Regions from separate parts of the Streptomyces sp. Tu 3180 genome, predicted to be linked through region 2. Evidence: riboswitches for the same ligand, from Rfam matches in the RefSeq annotation. Region 2 holds a riboswitch; each other region holds the start of a gene.

Region 1 (5,053 bases), 1.9 Mb from region 2:
CGCCCGCCCGTGACAGGCGTCCGGCCGATCGCGTCGCCCTGCGCGCCGACCTGAGGGCCGCGCTGCCCGACGCGAGCGCGGCGGTGGTGGTCACGGCGCTCGTGTTCGTGTTGCTGTGGGCGCGCATGGAGTCGGGCGAGTCGGACACGGTCGCGGTCATGCCGTTCATGGACGACCCCGGCACGTACTGGATGTACCTGCTCAGCCAGGCGTTCGGCTGGTCGGGCCTGTTGTGGGCCTGGGGCACGGTCATGCTCGGTCTGCTGCTGTCCGGGCCGCGCCCCGCCCGGCTGCCGGTCCCCCGGCAGACCCTGGAGCGCTGGCACCGCACCACGAGCCTGACCACGATGGCCCTGATGTTCGCGCACGCGCTGATGTTCGCGGCGGAACTCGTGCGGTACGAGGCCCGGTTGACGTGGCTCGAACGGCTGTGGGCGGGCTTCGCGGACACGTTCGTGCCCGGCTGGTACGACTCCGGCACCGGCCAGGTAGCCATCCCCCTCGGCCAGGGCGCCCTCTACCTGGCCGTTCCCCTCGGCCTGCTGTTCTACGTCCGGCACCGCATCGGCGCCGGCACCTGGCGCCGCCTGCACCGCTTCGTCATCGTCGTGTACGTGCTGAGCGTGTGGCACACCCTGCTGTACGGCACCAACGTCTGGTACGGCGAGTGGCCGCGCACCGTCCTGTGGCTGCTCCAACTCCCGGTCGCGGCACTGCTGCTGGCTCGGCTGCTGCGGCCCGCCCGGCGGGCCGAGCGACTGGGCGGGCCGGGACGGCGCGGGGGCGTGTCGCTGCCGGGCTGGGGGGTGCGGGCCGCCGGCCGGGTGGCCGCCGGGGCCGTCGTGGTGGGGCTGGTCGTCGTGGTGGTGTCCGGTCATGACGGCGGCCGGGAACGCCCGGCCGAGCCGCCCTCGACGAGCCCGCACGCTCCCGAGCCGGAGTGACCCACGGCCGCCGGGAGGGGCGGGTCCGGCGCAGGCGCCCGAGGGCGGGCGGCCGGCTGATGCGATGATGACCGGCGACAGGGCGACGACGGTCCGAGGAAGCCGGTGCGAATCCGGCGCGGTCCCGCCACTGTGATCGGCGAGCGGATCCCGAACGGGCCACTGCCCCGCGCAGGGCGGGAAGGCCGGGACGAGCCACGACCCGAGAGCCAGGAGACTCACGTCGTCGCCTCCTCGAAGGACACCGGGGCGGAGCTCCCCGGAGGAGAGGGGTGGTTCGGCGTGCCCGGGACGACGGAGGGTCAGGCGTTCGGCGCCGAGGAGGCTGCGCAACCGGTCGGCGCCGTGCCGTGCCGGGTCGTCGTGTGCCGCGACTGCTGCTGCGGCACCGCGAAGGTGACCGGCGTCGACCACGCCGCGCAGACCGAGCGTCTGCGTGCCGAGGCGCCCGTGCGCGTCTCCGACTGCCTGGACGTGTGCGACCAGGCCAACGTGGTCGTCGTGCAGCCCTCCTCCGCCGGGCGGGCGGCCGGAGCCCGGCCGGTGTGGCTCGGCCTGGTCAACGACCCGGCGGCGACGGAGGACGTCGCCGCCTGGGTACGGGCGGGCGGTCCCGGCGTCGCTCCCCGGCCGGAGATCCTCGACCTGTACGCCTTCACCCCGCCGCGCCGCCGCACGGCCCCCTGAACGGCCGAGGACCGCTGCCGCGCCGGAGCGGCAGCGCAACGGGGCCGCGGGCGGGACGGCGCGGGCCGCCCGCGAGGGCACCCCCCCGGCAGCCGCCCGGTCAGCTGCTGCCGGGGGTTCCCTGCGGGGACGACCCGCTCTCGGCCGCGGCCGGGCGGGCCGCCCGGCTCACGCGGTGTGGATCTCCAGGGCGGTACGCACGGCGGACTCCACGGCCCCCTCGATCCACGCGGGCTTCACGGACGTGTGGTCCCCGGCGAAGTGCAACGGCCCTTCGCGCACGGGGACGGCGGGCAGCAGCTCCGTGTGCTGCCCGGGCAGCAGCACGGACGCCTCCCCGTAGGCGTAGGGGTCGCGCAGCCAGCTCTGCGTGCGGCCCGCGCCGGTGTAGAAGACCTCGATGCGCCGGCCGTAGACCTGCTGGAGGCCGCACAGCGCGCGCGGATACCGTGCGTCGTCGTCCAGGGAGTCCCAGCGCAGGGCGTCGTCCGCCCAGCTGTAGGAGGCCAGGACCACACCCCCCGCGCTGCCCGGAACCGGATGGGAGGGGTGGAACATGAACCGGTTGGCGTTGTCCGACACCGAGCCGCCGCCCACGACGCCGACCGCCTCCGGCTGGTCGCGCGTGATCGAGCGGTTGGCGGCGTAGTGGGTGCGCTGGCCCGCTGTGATGTGCCCGGCGGGCACGGAGGGGTGGGCGCCGAGCAGACTGCCGTCCGCGGCGGCGCGGCCGGTGCGGTAGGCGTCGTACAGATCCGGGTCGACGGCGCGCAGCTCCCTCTTCCAGTCCGCCTCGTCGAACTCCCACCAACGACGGCTGAACTCCAGCAGCACCTTGGTCGCGCTGTCGTAGTGCAGTTCGCAGACCGCCCGGCGCTTGCCGTACGACAGGGGCGGGTCGACCTGCACGTGGCGCAGCCCGGAGAACGGCACCGTGACCACGGCGACGTCCGCGGTGAACTGTTCGCGTACGACGGGACCGCCGCGGCCCTCCGACACGGTGTCCACCCACACGTGCGGACCCTTGCCCCGGACGTGCCCGGTGTCCGGGGAGGGACGGTCCGGGTGGTGGTACTCGATGCGTGTGACACGGCGGTCGAACCGCACGTCCTCCCGCACGCGTTCCAGCAGGGCGTCCGGCAGTACGGCCGTGCCGCCCTCCAGCTCGTAGAAGGGCGTGTCGGGGCTGATCAGGGAGGAGCCGATGAAACTGTGGATGAAGGACAGGGGAAGGCGTGAGGTGAGGTTCTCCAGGGTGCCGATCAGGTCGACGGTCCGTTCGTCGAGGCCGGCGTGCTCGGTCAGGAAGCGGAACATCGACCAGTCACCGAACCGCTGCACCACGCGGGCCCAGCCCCGCAACTGCTCCGGGAGCGGCTTCCCGACCCGCTTGCCGTCGCGGCCGACGTGACTGAACTCGTCGCGCACCGGATCCAGCGCGGAGCGCAGGACGGCGGCGGCGGGGGTGTCCCAGTGGGCCCGGGGGACACCGAACGACCGGTTCACGCGCCGGGGCGCGCGGGCGTAGTCGGCGCGCCGCACGCGGACACCGTTGACGTGGATCCAGGTGCGGTGGGCGGGACGTCCCCCGCCGTCGACGTCGACGTAGTGGAAACGCCGCTTCTTCAGGCCGAACTGGTCGATCAGCTCCATCACCAGGGGGTGGCTGCCCGGGATGCGCATCGCGCCCGCCTCGGCGTACTGGCGGGGATCGGCGAAGGGCTGCTCGGCGCGTTCGTGGCCGCCGCTGCGGAAGGTCTTGACGCGCCCGCCCGCCCGGTTGCCGTTGGCCTCCAGCACCGTCACCCGGTGACCTGCCCCCTTCAGCAGCCAGGCGGCCACGAGACCGGCCGGGCCGGCACCGATGACCAGGACGTCCTTGGGCCGTGCCCGTCGCTGGGCCGGCAGTCCCTTCCGGAGGACGTTCTGGTAACGCGGGACGAGGGGGCGGTCGTCGGAGTCCAGGACGAGGAGTGCGCGGGCGACGGCCAGGCACCGGTCGAAGTCGGCGCCGCGCCTGCCGGCCGGGGCGGCCGGTGCGGGCAGCGCCGCGGCGACGCCGCCGGTCAGGGCCGTGGCCACCGTGGCCGTGCCGGCCACCGCCGCGAAACTCCTCCGGGAGAAGCCGCCGTCCGGACGCACCACTGCGTGATCTTCAGTCATGGCGGCCTTTGTACCGACGGCCGTGACCGGGCACCCGTCCTTCGCTCCGGCGTTGACCCGAAGGAGCTAAGCGGCGGCGAACCCTGACGTCACGGCGGATCCGCCGAGGTGAACGGCCTGGCAGACCCGAAGGGATGAACGCCGCGCGAGCTCCGTCCGACGCGGTGACCGATCCCCCACACTGCGACGTGCGGATCCACATCCGTGCTCTCCGGCGGGCCCGCGCGGCGCATCGCGTACGCGGCGCCGACGCGGCCCTGCGGGAGTTCGGGGCGAGGGAGGGGGGAAGGATGGCGCAGCGGCGCACTCCGTTCGGTGACAGGGCCCGCTACTGGTTCGACAGCACGCTGGCCCGCGGTGCCGCCGCCCTCGTCGGCTGGATGGCGCTGCTGTGCCTGGCCGTCGTCGTCCCGGCCAGTGCGGTGCTGGTGTGGACCGACCCCGGCGTGCCGGCGTCCCTGACGGACCGGCTGGCGCAGGTGTGGCACCTCACCGGGGAGACGCTGCGGCTGGGCGGTGCGACGGGCACGCCGCTGCGGGTGGCGATGTCGGTGCTGCTCGCACTGGTCACCCTGCTGTACGTCTCGACGCTCGTCGGCCTGATCACGACGGCGCTCACGGAGCGGCTCACCGCGCTGCGGCGGGGCCGTTCCACCGTGCTCGAACACGGGCACGCCGTGGTCCTGGGATTGTCCGAGCAGGTCTTCACGGTGGTCAGCGAGCTGGTGGCCGCCAACGCCAACCAGCGGCGCGCCGCGGTGGCGGTGCTGGCCGACCGGGACAAGACCCTCATGGAGGAGGCTCTGAGCACGAAGGTGGGCCCTGCCGGCCGTACGCGGCTGATCTGCCGCAGCGGCCCCACCACCGACCCGGCCGTGCTCTCCCTGACCAGCCCGGCCACGGCCGGTGTCGTGCTGGTCCTGCCCCACGACGAGCCCGACGCCGATGCCGAGGTGGTCAGGACACTGCTGGCGCTCAGGGCGGCCCTGGCCGGGGAGGGAGACCGTCCGCCCGTCGTCGCCGCCGTCCGGGACGACCGGTACCGCCTGGCCGCCCGTCTCGCCGCCGGACCGGGCGGCGTCGTCCTGGAGAGCGACACCGTCACCGCCCGGCTGATCGTCCAGGCCGCCTGCCGCCCCGGGCTCTCCCTGGTGCACCAGGAACTCCTCGACTTCGCCGGCGACGAGTTCTACCTGATCACCGAACCGGCCCTGGCCGGCCGCCCGTTCGGCGACGCGCTGCTGTCCTACCCGGCCTCG
Region 2 (5,053 bases):
CTTCTACTGGTACCAGATGGCGTGGGTGCTGATCTCCACCCTGCTGACCATGGTCGCGTACAAGCTCTGGCAGCGTGACCAGCGCGCCCGCAGGGCCCCGAAGGGAGGTGCGGCGCAGTGAACGACGGCGTGAACGGCGTGGCGCTCGCCGTCTTCGTCTTCTTCTTCGTGCTCGTCACGGTCATGGGCTTCCTGGCCGCGCGCTGGCGCAAGGCGGCGAACGAGCACAGCCTCGACGAGTGGGGCCTGGGCGGCCGGTCCTTCGGCACCTGGGTGACCTGGTTCCTGCTCGGCGGCGACCTGTACACCGCGTACACCTTCGTGGCCGTCCCGGCGGCGATCTACGCGGCGGGCGCGGCCGGCTTCTTCGCGGTGCCGTACACGATCCTCGTGTATCCGCTGATCTTCACCTTCCTGCCCCGCCTGTGGTCGGTGTCGCACAAGCACGGCTACGTGACCACGTCCGACTTCGTGCGCGGCCGGTTCGGTTCGAAGGGGCTGTCGCTGGCCGTCGCGGTCACCGGCATCCTGGCGACGATGCCGTACATCGCGCTCCAGCTGGTCGGCATCCAGGCCGTGCTGGACGTGATGGGCGTCGGCGGCGGCGAGGACACCAACTGGTTCGTCAAGGACCTGCCGCTGCTGATCGCCTTCGGCGTGCTGGCGGCGTACACCTACTCCTCGGGTCTGCGGGCGCCCGCGCTCATCGCGTTCGTGAAGGACACGCTGATCTACCTCGTCATCGCGGTGGCGATCATCTACATCCCGATCAAGCTGGGCGGCTTCGACGAGATCTTCGCCTCGGCGAACGAGGCGTTCGGCCAGACCAACCCGGCCACGGGCGCGCCGCGCGGTGCGCTGGTGCCGGGCGACGCGGGCCAGTGGACGTACGCGACGCTGGCGCTGGGCTCGGCGCTCGCGCTGTTCATGTACCCGCACTCCATCACGGCGACGCTGTCCTCGCGCAGCCGCGAGGTGATCCGCCGCAACACCACGATCCTGCCGCTGTACTCCCTGATGCTGGGTCTGCTGGCGCTGCTGGGCTTCATGGCGATCGCGGCGGGCGTGAAGGTGCAGAACGGCCAGCTGGCGATCCCGCAGCTGTTCGAGGACATGTTCCCCGACTGGTTCGCGGGCGTCGCCTTCGCGGCGATCGGCATCGGCGCCCTCGTCCCCGCGGCCATCATGTCCATCGCGGCGGCGAACCTGTTCACCCGCAACATCTACAAGGACTTCATCAGGCCGGACGCCACACCGGCCCAGGAGACCAAGGTCTCCAAGATCGTCTCCCTGCTGGTGAAGGTGGGCGCGCTCGCCTTCGTCCTGACCATGGACAAGACCGTCGCCATCAACTTCCAGCTGCTGGGCGGCATCTGGATCCTGCAGACCTTCCCGGCCCTGGTCGGCGGCCTGTTCACCCGCTGGTTCCACCGCTGGGCGCTGCTCGCGGGCTGGGCGGTCGGCATGCTCTACGGCACGGTCGCCGCGTACGGCGTCGCCTCCCCGACGCAGAAGCACTTCGGCGGCTCCTCGAAGGAGATCCCCGGCATCGGCGAGATCGGCTACATCGGCCTCACCGCCTTCGTCATCAACGTCCTGGTCACGGTCGTCCTGACCTTCGTCCTGAGGGCCGCCAAGGCCCCCGAGGGCGTCGACCAGACCAAGCCGGAGGACTACACGGCGGACGCGGGCGACCCGGGCGTCCAGGTGGAGCTCCCGCCGGCCACGGCGGGCAGCGCGCACTGACGCCGCAGCCGTGAACCACGGGCCGCCGGAGAAATCCGGCGGCCCGTCGTCGTATCCGTCAAGCACACTCTCCCCCCATGGGCGTCGCCGTCCGGCCGGCGGAGCCCGGCGAGCACGGGGAACTCGGTGAGACCACCGCGCAGGCCCACCTCCGGGACGGGCTGCTCGGCCTCGGGGGGCGCGACGCGTGTCCCGGTGAGCCGGGGGCACGCGGCGACGCGGGCGGCGGTCACCGAGGTGCCGGCCGCCGTGGAGCACGGCGGCGTGCCGGGCGGGGTGACGTTCGTACCGGGCAGCGGACCGATGGCCTGCATGGCCGGGCCCGGCGAGGCCGGGATCCGGATGCTCGCGGTCGCCCATGCGGCCCGGGGCCGCGGTGTCGGGGAGGCCCTCGTCCGCGCCTGCGTCGGCCGGGCACGGGCCGTCGAGGGCTGCGTCCGGGTCGTGCTGCCGGCCCGGCGCACCGTGCACTCCGCCCCCCGCGTCCACGAGCGGCTGGGTTCCGTCCGCACGCCCGGGCGCGACCGGAAGTCCCTCCCGCACCTGGACGACATCACGCTCTTCACCTATGAGTTGACACTCTGACACCATCGAGACACAACATATGGGCCTGCCGACAGCACCCGGCACAAGATGTATGCTCGTGCTCGCTGTCGCCGCAGGGGAATCCGGTGCGAATCCGGAACTGTCCCGCAACGGTGTACTTGTGCGTGTTCGCGTCATGGCGCGGGCGCGCACGGGCTTCAGTCCGAGGACCTGCCGACAGTGCGCCCGGCCGTCCGGTCCGGGTGCCCTGACGTCCGGGCCTCGTGGAATGGGCCGGTGGACGCGACGCCGCGTGCGTTCGTGTGCTGCCCCCCGCCCTCGGCGAGGCCCCCGTGCCGAGCGAGGGAGAGCCCCACGTGACCATCGCGCCAGCCGATCCGGCTTCAGCGGTCGACGTGACAGAGCAGAGCGACGGCCCCGGTGCCGCGCTGCTGCGGACCCTGACCGAGCTGACCGCCGACCTGCCCGACGCGGACCCCGGCCGGGTCGCCGCCGCCGCGCTGCGCGGCCGGTCCGCCCGCGCCGACGAGACGGAGCTGCGGGAACTGGCCACCGAGGCCGCGGCCGGGCTCATCTCCGAGGACCCCGCCTACTCCCGGCTGGCCGCCCGGCTGCTGACCGTCGGCATCCGCGCCGAGGCCGCCTCGCAGGGCGTCACGTCGTTCACCGGGTCCGTCGCGACCGGGCACCGCGAGGGCCTGATCGCCGACCGCACCGCCGCGTTCGTCCGGCTGCACGCGGACCGGCTCGACGCGCTGATCGACACCCGGGCCGACGACCGCTTCGGCTACTTCGGCCTGCGCACCCTCCACAGCCGCTACCTGCTGCGGCACCCGATCACCCGCAAGGTCGTCGAGACGCCCCAGCACTTCCTGCTGCGGGTCGCCGCCGGTCTCGCCGAGGACGACAGCGTGCGGTCGGTGGACGAGGTCGCCGCGCTCTACGGGCTGATGAGCCGCCTGGACTACCTGCCCTCCTCCCCCACGCTGTTCAACTCCGGCACGCGGCACCCGCAGATGTCGTCCTGCTACCTGCTGGACTCCCCCAAGGACGAGCTGGACTCGATCTACGACCGCTACCACCAGGTGGCCCGCCTCTCGAAGCACGCCGGCGGCATCGGCCTGTCCTACTCCCGCGTCCGGGCCCGCGGTTCGCTGATCCGCGGCACCAACGGGCACTCCAACGGCATCGTCCCGTTCCTGAAGACGCTGGACGCCTCGGTCGCCGCCGTGAACCAGGGCGGACGGCGCAAGGGCGCGGCGGCGGTCTACCTGGAGACCTGGCACTCCGACATCGAGGAGTTCCTGGAGCTGCGCGACAACACCGGTGAGGACGCCCGCCGCACGCACAACCTGAACCTCGCGCACTGGGTGCCGGACGAGTTCATGCGCCGGGTGGACGCCGACGGCCGGTGGTCGCTGTTCTCCCCGGTGGACGTGCCGGAGCTGGTCGACCTGTGGGGCGAGGAGTTCGACGCCGCCTACCGGGCCGCCGAGGAGAAGGGGCTGGCCAGGAAGACCCTCCCCGCGCGCGAGCTGTACGGCCGGATGATGCGCACCCTCGCGCAGACCGGCAACGGCTGGATGACCTTCAAGGACGCCGCCAACCGCACCGCCAACCAGACCGCCGAGCCGGGCCACGTCGTCCACTCCTCCAACCTCTGCACGGAGATCCTGGAGGTCACCGACGACGGGGAGACGGCGGTCTGCAACCTGGGGTCGGTCAACCTCGGCGCGTTCGTCGACACGGCCGCCGGCGACCTCGACTGGGCGCGGCTGGACGCGACCGTGCGCACGGCCGTCACGTTCCTCGACCGGGTCGTGGACATCAACTTCTACCCGACCGAGCAGGCGGGCCGCTCCAACGGCCGCTGGCGCCCCGTGGGTCTGGGCGTCATGGGGCTGCAGGACGTCTTCTTCAAGCTGCGCCTGCCCTTCGACTCGCCCGAGGCCCGGCGGCTGTCCACCCGGATCGCCGAGCGGATCATGCTGGCCGCGTACGAGACCTCCGCGGACCTCGCCGAGCGCAACGGTCCCCTGCCCGCCTGGGAGAAGACCCGCACCGCCCGGGGCGTTCTGCACCCGGACCACTACGCCGCGGACCTGACCTGGCCGGAGCGCTGGGCGGCGCTGCGCGAGCGGATCGCGGCCGTCGGGATGCGCAACTCGCTGCTCCTCGCCATCGCGCCCACCGCCACCATCGCCTCGATCGCGGGCGTGTACGAGTGCATCGAGCCGCAGGTGTCCAACCTGTTCAAGCGCGAGACGCTGTCCGGGGAGTTCCTCCAGGTCAACTCCTACCTCGTCGACGACCTCAAGCGCCTCGGCGTGTGGGACGCGCGCACCCGCGAGGCGCTGCGTGAGGCGGGCGGCTCGGTGCAGGACTTCGCGTGGATCCCCGAGGAGGTGCGCCGGCTGTACCGCACGGCGTGGGAGATCCCGCAGCGCGCGCTGATCGACATGGCCGCCGCCCGCACCCCGTTCCTCGACCAGGCGCAGTCGCTCAACCTGTTCCTGGAGACGCCGACCATCGGCAAGCTCTCCTCGATGTACGCGTACGCCTGGAAGCAGGGCCTGAAGACGACGTACTACCTGCGTTCGCGTCCGGCGACCCGGATCGCGCGCGCCGCACGGGCGCAGACCGCCGTCCCCGTCCCGCAGCCGGCCCCCGAAGAGGCCGTCGCCTGCTCCCTCGAGAACCCCGAGTCCTGTGAGGCCTGTCAGTGATGACCAGCACCACCCGTCCCCAGAACCTGCTCGAC
Region 3 (5,053 bases), 780 kb from region 2:
TCCGGTCCGCCCACCCGGACGAGCAGCGGCAGCGCGCCGGTGACGCAGAAGCCCAGCGGCACCCGGTAGGCGCGCCACAGCCGCCGGCCGGGCACGCCCGCCGGGCCCAGCAGCACCGCGAGCGCGGTCAGCAGCACCAGGGCCGCGCCCGGCCAGGGCGGCAGCGAGATCGCGAGCACGGTGAGGCCCAGTCCGAGCACGGCCTTGTCCACGGGGTGGCGGTGGCGCCAGCGGCTGCCGTGCGCCGCCGCGTCGATCGGCAGCAAGAGGACTCAGCCCCGCCGTTCGGAGGAGGTCCCGTCACCGGCGTCCGCGCCGGCGTCCGGCCGCGCGGGATCCGCCGCCTCGCCGCCGGGGTCCGCCCCGGCCCCCGGCCGGGCCGCCGCACGCGCCTCGCCCTGCCGCCGCCCCCGCCGCAGCCCGAAGTAGTACGCGAGGCCGCCCGCGCCGATCGCCGCCTGGAGGGCGAACAGCGCCGACTCGATCTCGCCGGACGGCGGTTCGTACAGCGGCGAGAACCACGGCTCGTAGTCCGGGTCGATCTCGGTGATCGCGGTCTCCGCCTCGGCGTCGGCGCCCGTGAACGGCTCCTCCTTGTGGTCGCCGAGGCCGAGCGCCGGCGGCAGCACCGCGAGTGCGGCGACGAGGAGCAGCAGCAGGGTGTTGATCTTCGCGTTCCGGCTCATCGGGTCACCGCCCCGGCCTCGTCCCGCGTCTTGCGGCCGGCCGTCGTCACCAGCACCCCGAGCCGGGTCAGCTCACCCTTGCTGGACTGCACCAGCATGCGCATCACCAGCACGGTCAGCAGCCCCTCGCTCACCGCGAGCGGGATCTGCGTGACGGCGAAGACGGAGCCGAACTTGCCGAGCGCGCCGAGGAACCCGCTGTCCGGGTCGGGGAACGCGAGCGCGAGCTGGACGCTCGTCACGCAGTACGTCGACAGGTCGGCGACGAAGGCGCCGCAGAACACCGCCGCCATCAGCGGGACGCCGCAGCGGCGCAGCAGCTTGTAGACGCCGTACCCGGCCCAGGGGCCGACGACCGCCATCGAGAAGACGTTGGCGCCGAGCGTGGTCAGCCCGCCGTGCGCGAGCAGCAGCGCCTGGAACAGCAGGGTGATGGTGCCCAGCACCGCCACGACCGGCGGCCGGAACAGGATCGCGCCCAGGCCCGTGCCGGTGGGGTGGGAACAACTCCCCGTCACCGAGGGGAGCTTGAGCGCGGACAGGACGAACATGAACGCTCCCGAGGCGCCGAGCAGCAGCGTGCTCTCGGGATGTTCCTTGACCTCGCGGACGAGCGACCGGGCTCCGTGGACGACGAACGGCGCCGATGCGACGCTCCAGGCGACCGCGTGCGCCGGTGGCAGAAAACCCTCGGCTATGTGCATGGCTCAGCAGACCCTCTCCAGCACCTCGTGGATGGTTGACGCGCCTTGGCCGGTCTCCTGGCTGACGGGTACCACCGCCCGTGCTCCGCCTTCCCGGGTCCCGAGGGGACCCAGTGGCCGTCCGCGAGGACTGGAGCCGGACTTCCCGATCACAGTGGCGAGGGCCGCACCGGTATCGCACCGATTTCCCGTCACCAAGGCGTGGCGACAGTAGTGCCCGTTCCGGCCCGGTGACAAGCGGACGCGGGGGCGCGCGGGCAGCGCCCGGCGGCGAGCGCCCCGGCGCACACCTGCGGACTTGACACCGGCCGCGGACCCGTCGAAGCGGGGGGACTGGAAGAGGGCGGCGCCGGGCAGTGTCTTGCTGCAATTAATATGCAACAGCGATTTCAAGGCATCAGGGATGTGAGGTTCGATGACGACCCGACGAATACGGAGTGCCGCCACCGCCGCCGTCGCGGCCGCGGTGACCGGCGCGGCCGCCGCCTGCTCGGCGCCGGGCGGAGGCACGGACGGCGGCGCGTCCGCCGATTCCGTGGTGATCGGCGTCGCCTCCGAGCCGGACACCCTGAGCCCGCTGCTCGGCTACGGCAAGGACGGCAACTCCAAGATCTTCGACGGACTGCTCGTCCGGGACGCCGGCCAGAAGCTGAAGCCCGCGCTGGCGAAGGCGCTGCCCGAGGTCGGCGACGGCGGCCGTACCTACACCTACACCCTGCGCGACGGCGTGCGCTTCAGCGACGGCGAGCCGCTCACCGCCGACGACGTGGTCTTCACGTACCGCACGGTGCTGGACGACAGGACCAACAACACCGCCAAGAGCGAACTGGACGCCATCGAGGAGGTGCGGGCGGACGGCGACGACAAGGTCGTCTTCACCCTCAAGTACCCCTACGCGGCCTTCGCCGCCCGCACGGTCCTGCCCATCGTCCCCGAGCACGTCGCCGGCGAGCAGGACCCCAACACCGGCTCCTTCAACACGAAGCCGGTCGGCACCGGACCGTACGTCCTCACCGACTGGCGCAAGGGCGAGAAGCTCACCTTCAAGGCCAATCCGGACTACTGGGGCGGCGCGCCGAAGGTGAAAAAGCTCACCATGGCGATCGTCGCCGACGACGACGTCCGCGCCACCCGGCTGCGCTCCGGCGACCTCGACGGCGCGGTCCTCCCGCCCAACCTCGCCGCCACCTTCGAGAACGAGGACGGCAGGAAGACGTACCGGGCGACCTCCTACGACTTCCGCGCCGTCACCCTCCCCACCGGCAACCCGGTCACCGGCGACACCGCGATCCGCCGCGCCCTGGACCTCGCCGTGGACCGCGAGGCCATGGTCGACAAGATCCTCGACGGAGCCGGCCGCCCCGCCTACGGCCCGCTGCCCCTGGACGACCCCTGGTTCGCGCGGGGCACCGAACGCGACCGGGACCTCGGCGAGGCGGAGCGCGTCCTCGACGACGCCGGCTGGAAGCCGGGCCAGGACGGCATCCGCGCCAAGGACGGCCGCCGCGCCTCGTTCACGCTCTTCCACCCCTCCGGCGACAAGGTCCGCCAGGACCACGCCCTCGCCTACGCCTCCGACGCCAAGAAGGCCGGCATCGAGGTGAAGGTCGAGAGCGCCACCTGGGAGGTCATCGAGCCCCGGATGAAGCACGACGCCGTCCTCGCGGGCTTCGGCAGCACCGGCGACCCCGACTTCGGCCTCTACACCCTGCTGCACTCCTCCCTCGCCGGGGACGGCTTCAACAACATGGCCCGGTACGACGACCCGGCCGTGGACGAGGCCCTCGACACCGGCCGCCGCAGCCAGGACCCCGAGGACCGCAAGGCCGCCTACGACGACCTCCAGCGCGAACTGGTGAAGAACCCGGGCTACACCTTCCTCACCCACATCGACCACATGTACGTCCTCGCCGACCGCTGGGACGGGCTGACCACGCAGACCGAACCGCACGAGCACGGCTTCGCCAGCGGCCCCTGGTGGAACGTCGAGGACTGGCAGCCGAAGAAATGACCTCCCTGCCCTGGGGAGAGATGACCCGGCTCGTGGCACGGCGGGCCCTGTCCGCCGTGCCCGTGCTCCTCGTCGTCACCTTCGGCGTGTTCGCGATCGCCGCGGTCTCCCCCTTCGACCCCGTCAAGGCCTACGCGGGCACCGCCGCGCTCGGCGCCGACCGGGAGACCCTGGACCGGCTGCGGGAGAACCTCGGCGTGGACCGGCCCTTCGCCGAACGCTGGTGGGAGTGGCTGACCTCCGCGGCCGGCGGCGACCTCGGCCAGTCCAGCGTCATGCGCCAGCCCGTGGCCGAGGTGATCGGGGAACGGCTGGTGTGGTCGGCGCTGCTGTGCGCCGTCGCGTTCGTCCTCGCCGTCCTGCTCGGCACCGTGCTCGGCGTCCTCGCGGCCCGCCGCCCCGGCTCACCGGCCGACCGCGCCGTCACCTCCCTCGCCTACGCGCTGGAGGCCGCGCCGGTCTTCTGGATCGCCCTGCTCGCCGTCTGGCTGTTCGCGCTGAAACTGGACGTCCTCCCGGCCGGCGGCCTCACCGACACCGGCAGCGAGCACGTCACCGCCGGACAGCTCCTGAGCCACCTCGCGCTGCCCGCCGGCGTCCTCGCCGTCTCCCAGCTGCCCTGGTTCACGCTCTACGTCCGCCAGGGCGTCGGCGACGCGCTCGCCGAGGACCCGGTGCGCGGCGCCCGGGCCCGCGGCCTGAGCGAACGCACCGTGCTGCTCGGCCACGCCCTGCGCTCCGGACTGCTGCCGGTGCTCACCCTGATCGGCTCCCGCGTCCCCGAACTCATCACCGGGGCCCTGCTGGTGGAGAGCGTCTTCAGCTGGCCCGGCATCGCGGCGGCCACCGTGGAGGCGGCCACCGCCGTGGACTTCCCGCTGCTGGCCGCGCTCACCACCCTCGCCACCGCCGCCGTCCTCGCCGGGAACCTGCTCGCCGACCTGCTGTACGGACTGACCGACCCGAGGGTGAAGCTGAGTGAGATGTGATCCCCATGGCTGACACCACCGCCGAGAAGGCGAACGCCCCCGAGTCCGCGGCCGGGTGGCGCCCGCACGGCACCGCCCGCCGTTCCACCCACACCCTGAGGCTGCGCACCTCCGCCGCCCTGGTCGCCGTGACCGTCCTCGCGGTGCTGCTCGTGCCGCTGCTGGTCCGGTTCGACCAGCAGGCCGTCGACCTGGCCGCCGAGCTCCAGCCGCCCGGCTGGGCCCACCCCTTCGGCACCGACGACGTCGGCCGCGACCTGCTGCTGCGCTGCGTCCACGGGCTGCGCGTCTCCCTGCTCGTCGGCGTGGTGGCCGCGCTCACCGCCACCGTGATCGGCACCGCCGTGGGAGCCGCCGCCGGAGCCCTCGGCGGCCGGGTGGACCGCGCCGTCATGCGGCTGGTCGACACCGTCTCGTCCGTCCCGCACCTGCTGCTCGGCATCTTCATCGTCGCCATGTTCCGCCCGGGCGTCTGGCCGGTGGTGGTCTCCGTCGCCCTCACGCACTGGCTGTCCACGGCCCGCATCGTGCGCGCCGAGGTCCTCTCGCTGCGCTCCCGCCCGTACATCGACGCGGCCGTCTCCGGCGGCGCCTCCCGGTGGCGGGTGGCGGTCCGGCACCTGCTGCCCGGCGTGCTGCCGCAGGCCGGGCTCGCCGCCGTCC

What was found. Region 2 has a riboswitch for cobalamin ahead of GL259_RS25850 (ribonucleoside-diphosphate reductase subunit alpha). Riboswitches for the same ligand answer to the same signal wherever they lie in the genome.
Region 1: another riboswitch for cobalamin. It lies ahead of GL259_RS33625 ((2Fe-2S) ferredoxin domain-containing protein); the one in region 2 lies ahead of GL259_RS25850 (ribonucleoside-diphosphate reductase subunit alpha).
Region 3: another riboswitch for cobalamin. It lies ahead of GL259_RS29130 (energy-coupling factor ABC transporter permease); the one in region 2 lies ahead of GL259_RS25850 (ribonucleoside-diphosphate reductase subunit alpha).

What each region holds. Positions count from the first base shown of each region.
Region 1 covers NZ_WOXS01000002.1:7,377,093-7,382,145, forward strand. Annotated here, with positions in the region: gene GL259_RS33620 (ferric reductase-like transmembrane domain-containing protein) at 1-944, shown strand, start outside; cobalamin riboswitch at 1,040-1,164, shown strand; gene GL259_RS33625 ((2Fe-2S) ferredoxin domain-containing protein) at 1,290-1,631, shown strand; gene GL259_RS33630 (NAD(P)/FAD-dependent oxidoreductase) at 1,800-3,794, opposite strand; partial or broken gene GL259_RS33635 (NAD-binding lipoprotein) at 4,085-5,053, shown strand, end outside.
Region 2 covers NZ_WOXS01000002.1:5,503,250-5,508,302, reverse strand. Annotated here, with positions in the region: gene GL259_RS25865 (DUF3311 domain-containing protein) at 1-121, shown strand, start outside; gene GL259_RS25860 (sodium:solute symporter family protein) at 118-1,746, shown strand; partial or broken gene GL259_RS25855 (GNAT family N-acetyltransferase) at 1,824-2,331, shown strand; cobalamin riboswitch at 2,367-2,525, shown strand; gene GL259_RS25850 (ribonucleoside-diphosphate reductase subunit alpha) at 2,649-5,018, shown strand; gene GL259_RS25845 (ribonucleotide-diphosphate reductase subunit beta) at 5,018-5,053, shown strand, end outside.
Region 3 covers NZ_WOXS01000002.1:6,287,967-6,293,019, forward strand. Annotated here, with positions in the region: gene cbiQ (cobalt ECF transporter T component CbiQ) at 1-266, opposite strand, end outside; gene GL259_RS29125 (energy-coupling factor ABC transporter substrate-binding protein) at 273-686, opposite strand; gene GL259_RS29130 (energy-coupling factor ABC transporter permease) at 683-1,390, opposite strand; cobalamin riboswitch at 1,420-1,604, opposite strand; gene GL259_RS29135 (ABC transporter substrate-binding protein) at 1,806-3,401, shown strand; gene GL259_RS29140 (ABC transporter permease) at 3,422-4,390, shown strand; gene GL259_RS29145 (ABC transporter permease) at 4,396-5,053, shown strand, end outside.